One region of the Ligilactobacillus acidipiscis genome, then DNA from elsewhere that is predicted to be linked to it. Evidence: predicted binding sites of a transcription regulator. Region 1 holds the regulator's gene; each other region holds the start of a gene.
The links. Region 1 encodes Rex, which represses fermentation and respiration genes when NADH is low (regulators of the CRP and FNR family bind a similar motif). Its sites were predicted from a motif close to TTGTGAANTANTTCACAA; they were not measured.
Positions count from the first base shown of each region.

Region 2: BQ5903_RS00585 (zinc-dependent alcohol dehydrogenase family protein) is a predicted target of Rex. The motif match lies at 1,149-1,166, and genes of this name have one in related genera.
Region 3: adhE (bifunctional acetaldehyde-CoA/alcohol dehydrogenase) is a predicted target of Rex. The motif match lies at 1,422-1,439, and genes of this name have one in related genera.

Region 1 is NZ_LT630287.1:894,462-899,318, reverse strand. It holds gene BQ5903_RS04040 (IS4 family transposase) at 1-328, shown strand, start outside; gene BQ5903_RS04035 (IS4 family transposase) at 531-1,910, shown strand; gene BQ5903_RS04030 (redox-sensing transcriptional repressor Rex) at 2,066-2,707, opposite strand; gene BQ5903_RS04025 (ABC-F family ATP-binding cassette domain-containing protein) at 2,884-4,836, shown strand.
Region 2 is NZ_LT630287.1:131,170-136,026, reverse strand. It holds partial or broken gene BQ5903_RS00590 (nucleobase:cation symporter-2 family protein) at 1-982, opposite strand, end outside; gene BQ5903_RS00585 (zinc-dependent alcohol dehydrogenase family protein) at 1,197-2,261, shown strand; gene BQ5903_RS00580 (ISL3 family transposase) at 2,454-3,737, shown strand; gene BQ5903_RS00575 (ISL3 family transposase) at 3,876-4,857, shown strand, end outside.
Region 3 is NZ_LT630287.1:2,432,385-2,437,241, forward strand. It holds gene adhE (bifunctional acetaldehyde-CoA/alcohol dehydrogenase) at 1-1,382, opposite strand, end outside; partial or broken gene BQ5903_RS12345 (carboxylesterase/lipase family protein) at 1,989-3,551, shown strand; gene mnmG (tRNA uridine-5-carboxymethylaminomethyl(34) synthesis enzyme MnmG) at 3,691-4,857, opposite strand, start outside.

The sequences.
Region 1 (4,857 bases):
ACAATACCTGCAGTATGACCAGACCCAAACGCAAAGTTATGATGGCTTGTGCGGCCATGTGGCGCTGACATTTTTAGCTTACGATCTGTTGGCTATGATCCAGCGACAGGAGAACGATCCGAAAACCTTAGGCGGCATTTTCTATGCGGCCAATCAGTTTCTCGCGGACATCCCACTTTTACAAGCTGTAAAACAGTTGCTTTTTGCTTTAGCAGAACATTGTGAAAAAACCGCTGATTTTTTTATCACGGGATTATGCAGTCGATTTATCAATTCTTTACCCAATGATCTGCAAGAAATCTTTCACAGCAACGAACTGGTCAGTTGACTAATTAAAGACATTTATAGCTTGAGCTGACAGGCAAAGGCACTAAAAATTAACTTTCAACCTTTAGTTACTTAACTAAAGGTTGAAAGTTAAAGAATACTTGTGCTGCTTGTTGTATCACGGGTTTTTGTTAATAAAATAGACACAATTTACTCTGCGTCCTATAATTGAGTCGTCAAAAACTAATAAAGGAGAGTAATTTATGTCCACTTCCAGTATACAACAATCAACTCAAAATAAAACCACTTTAATGGCACGTTTTCACAAATTCTTGCAGGTGATCGATTTCGCCCAGGTATTACGTCAGTCCAATGCCTATCGTGTCCGTGGGATCAAACTGACCAAACTTGTCAGCTGGATCTTACTGACTTTGTTCCAACGTTTGACCTTGAACCGATCCGCAACTCCGACTGCTTTTTCGAAGAAAACGGTCCGCAACTTTTTAAATGACCGCCATATCAACTGGCAGCGGCTGGTCAGCTTGGCCGGACGGAACCAGATCGCGGAACTCAGTCCTTTTATCGACTTACGCCGAAAAGCGGCCTTGATCATTGATGACACTTTATTCAAACGAGCTCATTCAAAAAAGACTGAACTATTGGCGAATGTTTATGATCATGCTGCACCGCAAGGACAGCCGCGCTATGTCAAGGGTTTTCGCGGCTTGACGATCGGTTGGAGTGACGGCAATACTTTCCTGCCCCTGAATTTCGCTTTGATGTCATCAGACAAAGCTAAGAATCGGATCGGCCGTGAACCACAAACAACTGATCAGCGGACCTTAGCGGCCCAACGTTATGCTCAGGCTAAACGGCACATGAATGAAGTCGCCGTTGAATTAGTAGCTCAAGTTCTAAAAACCGGGGTCAAGGCCAGCTATGTCCTCTTTGACAGTTGGTACGCCTATCCCAAAGCTTTCAAGCAATTTCAAGAATTAGGTCTCGCTGCTGTTGGTCGGTTAAAAAACACTTCAAAAACTTATTTTAAATATCGCGGGCGCCGTTACAGTGTTCCAATGCTGTTTCAACGCTTTAAAGGTTCAAAATATCGGATCCATGATAACTATCTCTACAGTACGGTCGTTGAGACCGATAACGAGGACCACCTGCGCTTAAAAATAGTCTTTATCCAAAATCGCACGGACAAGGGACACTACATTGCTTTGGCAACTTCTAAACTTAGTCTGACACCGGAAGCGGTCATTCAATTATATGCCCGGAGATGGCAGATCGAGTGTGGTTTCAAGACTTTAAAACAATACCTGCAGTATGACCAGACCCAAACGCAAAGTTATGATGGCTTGTGCGGCCATGTGGCGCTGACATTTTTAGCTTACGATCTGTTGGCTATGATCCAGCGACAGGAGAACGATCCGAAAACCTTAGGCGGCATTTTCTATGCGGCCAATCAGTTTCTCGCGGACATCCCACTTTTACAAGCTGTAAAACAGTTGCTTTTTGCTTTAGCAGAACATTGTGAAAAAACCGCTGATTTTTTTATCACGGGATTATGCAGTCGATTTATCAATTCTTTACCCAATGATCTGCAAGAAATCTTTCACAGCAACGAACTGGTCAGTTGACTAATTAAAGACATTTATAGCTTGAGCTGACAGGCAAAGGCACTAAAAATTAACTTTCAACCTTTAGTTACTTAACTAAAAAATCGTAGGAGTTTACCAAGATCGGTAAATTCCTACGATTTTTTATCAATTAGTTCAACCATAAATAGTCTCACTTATCCATCCTGTTGATCAACATGATTTAAAAAATAGATCAAAGTTTGTAATTCGTTAGTCAAATCAACGTTTTGAATGCGAACTCCGTCTTGAACAGTCACACGCAAAGGTGTAAAGTTCAGGATACCCTTAACACCGGCAGACACAAGTTCGTCAGTAACGCGCTGTGCAACTGGAGATGGAACAGTCAATATCACAACTTCAATTTGCTGTTCAACTAATTGCTCCTTCATTTGACTCATAGGATAAATCGGTACACCACTCTGAATAGTTCCAGTGATCCTCTCATCAATATCAAAAGCGGCACTGATCCGTACATTGTTACTGCCATGGAAGTTATAATTCAACAATGCATGTCCTAAATTACCTACCCCGATCAAACCAACGTTAGTCAGCTTATCTTGATTCAATGTCTTTTTAAAGAAATCCAGCAGACTTTTAACGTCATACCCGTATCCCCGTTTACCCAATGCACCAAAATAAGAAAAATCACGTCTAATCGTTGCAGAATCAACTTTAACTGCTTCCGCTAATTCAGTTGAAGAAATTCTTTTCTTACCTGAATTAAATAAGATACCTAAATAGCGATAGTAAATCGGCAACCTTTTAGCCGTTGCTCTAGGTATTTTTGCATTCACCATTTTTAAGCCCCTTTCACAAATGCTCACTCAAATCATTTTACCATATTAAAATTCACAATAAAATAAAAAGTTCATTAGTTCACAACTTAATTGAAAAAATTTAAATTTAAGGCGATGTATTGCAGGATATGCTAAAATAGTTTAGTAGACTAAAAAATTAGGTAGGTGAAATTTTTATGCTTTTATTACAAGTCCAACAGGCAGCTCGTATTTTTGCTGGAGATCCACTTTTTCAAAATGTAAATTTGAATATCCAAGACAATTCACGGATCGCTCTTGTCGGACCAAATGGAGCTGGTAAATCTACCTTGATCAAAATGATCATCGGTGAAAATGAACCTGACGAAGGACAAATTGTTAGTCGTAAGGGACTAACGATCGGTTATTTAGCTCAAGATACCGGTTTAGAATCTGAAGACAATATTTATAATGAAATGTTAAAAGTCTTCGCAGGCTTGATTAAAATGGAACAGCAGATCCATGAGCTTGAAAATAAAATCGCCTCAAGTCAGGATCACGAATCAACTTCATATCACTCACTGCTAAAACAATATGACCAATTGATGCATGATTTTTCTGCACAAAACGGTTACGGTTATCAAGCAGAGATTCGTTCCGTGCTTCATGGCTTTAATTTTCAGGAAGAAGATTTTAATAAAAAGATCTCTTCATTATCAGGTGGTCAAAAGACACGCCTCGCGCTTGCCAGATTGCTCCTTGAAAAAAGAGATCTGCTGATTTTAGACGAACCGACTAACCATTTGGATATTGAGACCTTGCAATGGTTGGAAAGTTACTTCCAAAGTTATCCAGGAGCTTTGTTACTTGTTTCCCATGATCGCTATTTTCTTGACAAAATCGTCACGGAAGTCTGCGACATTAGTCACAAGCGTGCCAAGACATACCCAGGAAATTACACTTCATTTGTGAAGCAGAAAAAAGAAGATCAAAAACAAGCTTGGAAAGAATATGAAAAACAGCAAGTAGAGATTGATAAATTACAAGATTTTGTCAACAAAAACTTAGTCCGAGCAACGACAAGTAAACGAGCTCAAAGTCGGCAAAAGCAATTAGATAAAATGGACCGTATTCAGCGACCGGAAGGTGACGAAAAAGGACCGCATTTTTCTTTCACACCATCCTCCAAAAGCGGCTCAGTTGTCCTAACAGTTTCAGATGGATATATCGGCCATGATGAACAAACTATCTCTGGGCCAGTTAATTTTGAATTGCGTAAAAACAAAGTTTTAGCTGTTGTCGGTCAAAATGGGATCGGTAAGTCGACTTTATTGGAAAGTGTTATCGGGCAGATCCCTTTTATCTCTGGATCAGCCAAATTCGGTGCTAACGTTCAATACGGATATTATGATCAAGAGCAACAAGGACTCCATCCCCAAAAAACTGTTCTCAACGAAATTTGGGATGAGCATCCTACTACACCAGAAAAAGATATTCGTTCCCTTTTAGGCAGCTTTTTATTCAAGGGCGACGATGTAAAAAAAATCGTGCATAACTTGTCTGGTGGTGAGAAGGCGCGGCTACTTTTAACTAAATTGGCGATGCAACATGATAACCTCTTGATTTTAGATGAACCGACTAACCACTTGGATATCAACAGTAAAGAAGTCCTAGAAAAAGCGCTCCAAGACTTTACTGGAACAGTTCTCTTTGTTTCTCATGACCGTTACTTTATCAACCAAACTGCTGATGAGATCATTGAAATCTCTCCATCAGGCAGTACCTTATATTTGGGTGACTATGATTACTATATTGAGAAAAAAGAGGAGCAACGGTTAATTGCAGAACAAAAAGCTCAGGAAGCTGAGGACGAAAAACAACCAGCTTCCCCAAATACTTCATCTGCTAAGAGTAGCTACACGCAAAGTAAAGCCAAGGAAAAACAGCAACGCAAATTAAAACGTGAAGTTGCACAATTAGAAGAAAAAGTTGATAACTTAGACCAAGAAAAAACTAGGATAGAAAACAAAATGTCTCAACCGGATATCTTCAATGACCTGACTAAAATGCAAAAATTACAGCAAAAACTTACGTCAGTGAGTCAAGAGCTCAACGCAACTGAAGAACAATGGGAACAAAGCTCGGTTGAATTAGAAGAGTTTATGGCATAATTTGCGATTCCTCTTCATAAA
Region 2 (4,857 bases), 760 kb from region 1:
TTGGGGATCAATCCCAAAACTAACAAGAGTCCAGCTGAATAATAAACGGGACGTAATTTCTTGATACCAGAAAGTTGTACGATCCCCACGTTTTGAGAAAAAGTCGAATACGGGAAGGTATTAAAAATTCCGCCTAAAATTGCTGCTAAGCCCTCAGAACGATACCCACGCTTCATATCATCTGTGCTTAACTTTTGACCGGTGACATCAGCCAAAGCATAATAAACTCCCGTCGATTCGATCATACAAGTTAAAGCTGCTAATATCATTGTAGCGATCGAAGACCACTCAAATTTTGGAATGCCAAAATAAAAGGGGATCGGCAATTGGAACCAGTTGGCAGCACTAACTGGTGCAAAACCAACTGTGCCTAAAACAATAGCCAGTATCGTCCCTGCCAAGATGCCGACTAAAATTGAAATTTGTTTGAAAAAACCGCGGCCCCAAATATTGATCACAATAATAATCAAAGCAGTCGTAAAACCTAGGACCAAATTCACTGGAGCACCAAAGCTTTTAGCTGAAGCGTTGCCCCCTCCCAAATTTTGAAAAGCAACAGGGATCAATGTGAAACCGATCAATGTGATCAAAGAACCTGTAACTACCGGCGGAAAAAAGCGCCGTAATTTTGCAAATGGACCAGAGATCAACATTATAAAAATACCAGCAGCAATAATACCGCCATACATGTATGACCAGCCAAAATTATTACCAATATTTTGCAAAGGAGCTACATACTCGACCGCACAGCCTAACACAACAGGCATTGCTATCCCAGTCCAAGGGTCCTCTTCAACTGTAATAATGTTGCGATACCGCACATGAAAATGTCCATCGAGACCAAATATGTCATCTGTTGTGTACTAAAATGTAGTGCCCCACCGACCAACAATGGGACCAAAATATCTCCTGAGTACATTGCCAGCAAATGTTGCAGCCCCAAAATCAAATTCTTGGTGATCGATTTATCTGTATTTTCCACGCTTCCGTCTCCTTGTTCGATATTTACTAATTGATGTATAAATTTTATCACTACACAGCACAATTAACAACGCAAATCTGAAGTTTAAACAGTAATTTCTTTTTAATGTACGCTTTTTGTTGAAAGGGTTTTATTAAACATTGCGACCAACTACGTTTATAATATAATGTGAAAGATTTCACTGTGTCACAATTACAGAAAAGAGGCGTTTCAAATGACGCAGTCAAAAAATATCAACGTTAATTTTGCTAGAATTCCAACAACTATGCGCGCTTGGAAGGTTATGAATCAAGGCCCAATAGATTCTGACCCCAGTCCTTTACAACTTGTCACTACAGACGTTTTACCCCCTCATACGGGAGAAATCTTAGTTAGGGTATTAACTTGCGGTGTTTGTCGTACCGATCTGCATGTCACTGAAGGAGACCTTTTGGAACACAAAAAACATGTTACTCCTGGTCATGAGATCATCGGTGAAGTGTGTGCTTGCGGTCCAGAAACAGGTCGTTTCCAACTTGGTCAAAGGGTGGGGATCCCTTGGCTCAGACATACCTGTGGCAAATGTAATTTTTGTCGTTCGGGTCATGAAAACCTTTGCCCAAACTCAAAATATACTGGTTGGGACCACGATGGCGGATATGCTGAATACACCACAGTTGATGAGGCTTTTGCCTATAAAATTCCTGATTCATTTGAATCGACAACCGCAGCCCCCTTATTATGTGCAGGTATCATTGGCTACCATGCTTATGTCAAAGCAAATGTTCCTGCTGGTGGAACTTTAGGATTATACGGATTTGGCGGTTCAGCTCATATTATCGCAGAATTAGCATTAAAACAGGGAATTAAAGTCCATGTTTTGACTCGCGGAGAAAACGCACAAAAGTTGGCCCTTAAGCTTGGCGCCAGCTCAGCTGCGGGGGCTTACGATCAGCCTCCCAAACAATTAGACTCAGCGATCATTTTTGCTCCAGCTGGCGCGATCATCCCTAAAGCCTTAGAGGGATTGAAATCTGGGGGAACGTTAGCCTTAGCCGGGATCCATATGACTGATGTTCCACCATTAAATTACCAGCAACATCTTTTCCATGAAAAAATGATCACGAGTGTGGAAAGCAACACCAGGAAAAATGGCGAAGAGTTTCTCCGGCTCGCAAGTCGATTGAAAATTCATCCTGAAACAAGGCAATATTCTCTAAAACAGGCGCGAGAAGCCTTACGTTATTTGGCAATCGGTGATGTTAAAGGCGCTGGAGTCCTCAAAATAGCCGCAGACTAACTTCAAAAACACATTAAACTAAAGGTTGGCGCGAACCGTAATTTTTCGGTTCTATACTTTTTCCTGTTGATAGCTTACTTAACATGGTAATCTATTAGCAGGATTTTTTTGTGCAAAATAAAAAAGGCCCATAAGCCTCGCACCTAAAAAATCCACCCACTACAGCATCATTTTTAAAGGACGTGAAAACTTATGGACCCTGTAGATAATAATATAAAATTTGCGCTCAGTATTAAAGACCCAAATGTGGTTTTTTACAAATATAACTATCAAGTGATTAAAGCTAAGCGCGCAAAAGTATATATAGCCACGGTTAAGTTCGACCAGAAACATTGCGCTAACTGTGGCTTTTGCGAGCTAATTCATAATGGACACTACGTATCACGCGTGACCTATCTGGCAGCGAATGCGAGTGAACCAGTTTATTTAGAACTCCATAAAGAACGCGTCATTTGTCGTAATTGTAAAGCGTCGTTTATGGCTACTTCTGATGTGGTAGACAAGTACTGTTGTATCTCCCGAGCCACGCGTCAGAAAGTGTTTATGAGTCTACAAGACGACCGCACTCAAGCTAGCATTGCGATCGATGCCGGCATATCAGCTAGCACTGTCTGTCGTTACTTAGACAACTATGATGACTTATTTCGCAGAAATCTTAACTATCTACCGGTTCATCTCGCCATGGATGAATTTAGAGGAATTGGTGGTCGGCTCCATTTCATCTGTATTAATGGCGCTGGTGAGCACGAAATTCAACAAATTCTGCCAGACCGATTCAAGCAAAGTATTACTGATTATTTTAAACAATTTCCAGCAAGTGTTCGAGCACGTGTCAAAACAGTTACCGTAGATCTAAATAGTTACTATCAAGACATTGCCAAGGCAATGTTTCCGCAGGCAAAAATTGTGATCGACCGCTTTCACATCGTTGCAATGATGACTCGAGCTTTTAATCAAACTCGGGTGCAAACCATGAAAAAGTACAATAAAAGATCCTATGAATATCGCACGTTAAAGTTCGCCTGGCGGCTTTATTTGAAGTATGCCGGAAATCTAGATGAGGAACATGTCTTTTATGACCGACACCTGCGAAAACAACTCACACAACTAGAACGTGTAGAACAAGGACTGACAATTAACGAAGAACTTAAAGCATCGTACGAGTCGATGCAAAGCATCATGGAAAACCTTAAGAATCAAGACAAAGACAAGCTTGTGGAAGATCTATATACAAATCAAAATATAAGTCCCTACATGAAAGCAGTGTTTCAAACGTTCAAAAAGAACTTAGTGGTTGTACTCAACGCCAGTGAATCGGACTATACGAATGGCCCAGTCGAAGGCATGAATCGAATGATTAAACAAATTCAACGCACAGCATTTGGATTCCGTAATTACCATCATATGATTTCACGTATTAAGTTACGGCAAATGAGAACAAAACCAATGAAAAAAACAGAGTTGAAAGTCGCATGACTTTCAACTCTGTAAAAGGGGTCTAAACTTTTTAGTGTTGATGAGCGTTCATCAGCACTATTTTTGTACAAAAAAGGACATCATTTGTCCTCATATGCTACGATTAAAGCGATAAAACCAAATCAAAGCGAGGTATAAATGATGTCCCAAACTGATTCTATCCTAAATTTACTCAATATCCAAGACCCAAATATCAAAATTTCAGCTTGTACTGATTTTTCACAGGCCGGAGTTCACGAAAAACTGCTTTCAGCTACGCTGACTTACCCCGTCGAACGCTGTGTTAATTGTGGTTCCACGAATCTTGTTCAGAATGGGACCCGCCTGACCAAGATGAAACTGCCCAGCCTAGGTGAACAACCGCTCCGCATGAACCTGCGCAAACAGCGTTATCTGTGCCGAACTTGCCACCATACTTTTAGCGCGCAGACGCAGCTCGCTCCGCCTCGGCACTCGATCACCCGCCAAGCAGTCCACGAAATCGCGACTTTAGCTAAGAACTCACTGCCAGTCAAGACGATCAGCCAGGCCGTGGGGATCTCAGCTTCCTCGGTTCAACGGATCTTGTATAAGGATCAGCGGGCTTTAGTAACGCCAAAAGAGCTGCCGACAGCTCTCAGCTTTGACGAATTTCGTTCAACTAAGAACTGCTTTTCTTTTATCTGCATTGACGCAAAAACACATGATTTGGTCGCCTTATTGCCAGATCGTCTCTCGCAGACGATCCGCGAGTATTTCACCAATACTTATACACTTTCTGAGCGTCAAAAAGTTCAACTGGTGACCATGGATCTGAATGCACAGTATCAGACTTTCGTCCGTCGTCTTTTTCCTAACGCACTGATCGTCTTTGACCGTTTCCATCTTGTTCAGTTAGCGGGTCGGGCACTTGACCATGAACGGCTGCGTGTTTTAAAAGGGATCAACGACCACCACGACCGCAACTATAAAGTTTTAAAAAGCAACTGGCGCTTATTCCACTTAGCTGAAAATCAACTTGAGACCTCCCAGGTTAAATATTATCGGGGATTAAATGAATACACGACTGCCCAAAATGTGGTCGATCTGGGACTCAAGAATTTTCCACAGTTCGCAGAAAACTATCAGACCTATCAAACGA
Region 3 (4,857 bases), 1.1 Mb from region 1:
ATTGTTTTAATATTCAACAGATCTTCTGTCGACAAGTTATGTGACAATGAATTATCCCCCCAGGAACCTGTTCCAAGCGTCAAACTAGCACGCATTGCGTCGGTATAAATATCTCCGATACCACCGAGTGCATCAGGTTGGTTCACTAAGATCCGAGAGACTTCAGTCCGGTTAGCAAATTCTTTAATGAATGGGTCAGCCTGTGTCCCAACTTGAATAGCTGCGTTATGGCCAGCACCTTGATAGTTAAGCAACTCACAAACAATTTCGACCCCTTCTTCTCTATCTTTTGCTCGGTAAACAGAGATCATTGGACATAATTTTTCAGAAGAAAGCTTTTCACCAATGTTCTTACGATCTAATTCGAACATCAAAACATCTTTATCATTAGGCATTTTAATTCCAGCGTGATCTGCAATCCAATGTGCTGATTTCCCAGCAATCTTCCCATTGACACCATGCTTTTCATTAAACACAAAATCTGCTAATTTTTGATAATCTTTTTTAGGAACCAAATAGGCACCACGATCTTGCATCTTTTGCAACCACTCTGCATAAATCGGAGCTTCAACGACTGCTGAATTTTCAGTGGCACAAATCATCCCATTATCAAAGCGCTTGGATAACAGTAGATCCTCGATCGCACGGTCGATCCTAGCAGTATGATCAACAAACACTGCACCATTCCCAGCACCAACACCAAGTGAAGGGTTCCCCGAGCTCAAAGCTGCATTGACCATACCAGGGCCGCCAGTTGCAAGGATCGTTGCAATATTTTGGTTTCTGATCAAACCAGTCGTGTTTTCAAGTGAAGGAGTTTCGATCCACTGAATAATGTTTTTTGGAGCACCAGCTTTAACGGCTGCCTCATAGACGATCTGTGCGGCATGAGCAGAACATTTTTGTGCTTGTGGATGAAATGAAAAGACGATCGCATTTCTAGTCTTCATTGCTAAAATAGCCTTAAACATAACCGTTGAAGTTGGGTTGGTTGTCGGCACGATCCCAGCGATAACACCTAAAGGAGCAGCAATTTTGATACTGCCACGAATCACATCATCTTCAATGATCCCAACGGTCTTATCATTCTTGATCGTGTGATAAACATTTTCTGTCGCAAAACGATTTTTAGTATCTTTGTCTTCAACCACACCGCGTTGAGTCTCATCAACAGCTTCGTGAGCTAAAGCTAGCGAGTTTTCTGAACCTGCTAAAGCCATAGCGGCTACTATTTTATCGACTTCTTCTTGTGTAAAAGAACTATATTCTTCTTCGGCTTTCACAGCTTTACTAACTAATTTTCCCGTATACTCGTTAGCTTTTTCTTGTGCATCAAGTGAATTTCCGGTGACTTTGCTTTGACTCTTTTCTGCCGTTTTCATAATTAATATCCTCCAACATGAAGTTATTTTTTGTATTTGTTGTGAATTATTTCACTTGTTATAATATATCATTTCTGGAAATTTTTCAAGCTGTTTGTGCAATGTTTTTCAAACTATTTTTTGAAAACGCTTAACTTTTTATGCTCTTTTAAAGCTTGATTTAAAAGGATAAGTCTCTTCAAAACACCGTCATAACTGCATTTAAATATATTAATGCAACTAGATTTCAGCTTATGCTTTGCTGTGGAATTTTTTTAAAAAAGAATAATTAATTTTTATTATGTTAACGTTTTCACAAAAATTAAGTTAAAAAAGACACTAACATTATTACCAATACTTCGAGTTATTTTGCTATAAAAATTGATTGGTTCAAAATAGTTTGATACTAATATCATATTTATGTCTGGATCTTTCTTTTCAAATATCAAGAATGTGCTATATTATTAGTTGTAAACGCTATCACGTATTTTTTATGTATTTTTCTTATTTTTCAGCTGTCAAAAATAAAACTTCGGGCTTGTTTCAGACAACAACAAAGTGATCGATTGCTGAAAATGCTTATATTATCCCTTTTCTAACACTTAGTCGTAAGAGGAGGTCTTTTTTTTGAAGTATTGTAAACTTGTTCATTCCGCTATCATTGGTCTGTCACTATTACTTTTCTCTGGTTTTACTTATCCACATCATTCGATCCATAACAACCATCGCCTAGACCCTACCATTCCAGTAAATATCACTGGCGGTCAGGTCAGCGGCACTTATTCACAACACCACGATGTTGCAATCTACAAAGGGATCCCATATGCAAAGTCTCCAACTGGAACCTTACGTTGGCAGGACCCGCAAAATGTTGAACCATGGCAAGGCGTTCTTAAGGCCAATAATTGGGGGAAAAGTCCGATTCAAAATGATCCGGCTCCATTTGAAGAATGGTCCCAAGAATTCGTCAATGCTGACACTGGCTTATCCGAAGATGCGCTTAACCTAAATATCTGGGCAAAAACCGACCGCAACAAGCACAAACCTGTCATAGTTTATGTTTATGGCGGTGGCTTTAACTCCGGTGGTTCATCATGCCCAGTCTATGATGGCGAAAACATCGCTAAACAGGGTGCGATCTTTGTCAGTTTCAATTACAGAGTTGGCACTATGGGCTTTCTTGCTCACCCTGAACTAACAAAAGAAGCAAAGAATGGTACATCAGGTAACTACGATTTAATGGATCAGGTCAAAGCCTTACAGTAGGTCAAACAAAATATCCATCAATTTGGCGGGAATCCCAATAATGTTACTTTGATGGGTCAATCTGCCGGCGCGGAATCCATCAACGACTTAATGATCTCGCCAAAAGCTAAAGGCTTGTTTAACAAGGCAGCAGTCTTAAGTATCAACTATTACCAGCGGAAATTACCATCACTGGCACAAAAAGAAGCTGAAGGTGCCAAAGCTTTTGCGGGTAAATCATTGTCACAAATGCGTCAACTTCCAGCCCAAGATGTGCTCAACGCCAAGTATAAGGGTCGCCCTAATATCGATGGCAAAGTTGTTCCTGGAAATTACATCGATGCAGTCAAAAAAGGGAATTCTATGGATATCCCCGTTTTAGCCGGGTACACTCAAGACGACATCGAAGGTGAATTACTCTCGACCGATAATTTGACCAAAGCATCCTACGAAAAACAGGTCCGTGAAAAAACTGGATCTTACGCAGAGCAATTCTTAAAACTATACCCAGCCACCGATTCCAACGTTACAAAAGTCGCCAACAAATTAAATGTTGATGACCTTTTAGTCAAACAAAATGAATTAGCGCGTATCAGAAATAAAAATTATCGTAGTCGAACATACAATTACCTATTTTCTCATGTGATGCCTGGACCTGAGTCTGATAAATGGGGTGCATTCCATACTTCGGATGTTCCCTATTTCCTAAATAATTTTTCTGACTTACGAAAAGATTATTGGACTAATAAGGACTTTTACCTAGGGCAGACAATGTCGCGCTACCTTGTAAACTTTGCCTACACCGGTCAGCCAAATTCATTTGGAGTGCCTGCTTGGCCTGCCAACAGAGGAAATTACGAATATATGGATCTGGACTCGCACTCAAAAATGACACGCCTTTCGCCGGCCAAAATCAAACTGTTCCAACAATTGCATAATTATTAACAGTAAAAGCTTTTTAATTGTAATTTTCATGTGATAGCCAATACTAAAAAACAGCACGAAATTTCCAAAATTTTGGTAAACTTCGTGCTGTTTTTATGGCTAAGAACATGTTGCTTTCGCTCTTAATATTAGTAAGGATCTAGGCACCGCGTTGAACTTGGTCATCATCGATCTTAGCGATCTTTCCTTGTTCAATATATACAGCTAAGATCGACATATCAGCTGGGTTTACCCCACTGATCCGGCCTGCCTGAGCAAGAGTTTCCGGACGGATCTTTTCCAATTTCTGCCGAGCCTCTGTGGCGATACCGTCAACAGCTGCATAATCGATACGGTCAGGGATCTTTTTAGCTTCCATTCGTTTTAATTTTTCAACTTTCTGCATGGACTTTTTAATATACCCAGCATACTTGAGTTGGATCTCAATTTGTTCAATACTTTGCTGTTCCAATTTATTTTCTGGTGCTGGAATAAATTGCAGAAGATCCATGTATTTGACATATGGACGTTTCAAAAAGTCGCTAGCCAAAATACCGTCTCTCAATTCGTGTTCGCCATGTTCTGCAAGGTATGCGTTGACCTTGTCGTTTGGCTTGATCCGAATGCTTGACAAACGTTTCATTTCAGCTTCAATGAGTTGCTTTTTGTTTTCAAACTGTGCATATCTTTCATCTGAAATCAGCCCAATTTTATGACCAAGATCTGTCAAGCGCAGATCTGCATTATCATGCCGTAAAATCAAGCGATATTCTGCTCGAGAAGTTAACAAACGGTATGGTTCATTAGTCCCCTTGGTAACTAGATCATCGATCATAACTCCAATATAAGCATCGCTGCGCTTCAAGGTTATTTCGTCTTTGCCCAAAGCATGTCGCCCAGCATTAATACCAGCAATGATCCCCTGCCCAGCTGCTTCTTCATAACCTGAAGTTCCGTTTGTCTGGCCAGCTGTATATAGTCCAGAAACTAATTTTGTTTCGAGTGTTGGACGTAATTGGTATGGTGAGACAACATCATATTCGATCGCATAACCCGGACGCATCATTTCAGCATTCTCTAAACCTGCGATCGAGTGCACAAATTGCTGCTGAACTTCCTCCGGCATTGATGTTGAAAGACCTTGAACGTAGTATTCATCCGTGTCTCTGCCTTCCGGTTCCAAGAACAATTGATGACGTGGTTTGTCAGCAAAACGAACAATCTTATCTTCGATCGAAGGACAGTAACGCGGTCCAACACCTTCGATCACACCCGTAAACATTGGGGCACGATTTAAGTTGTCATGAATGATCTCATGTGTTCCACC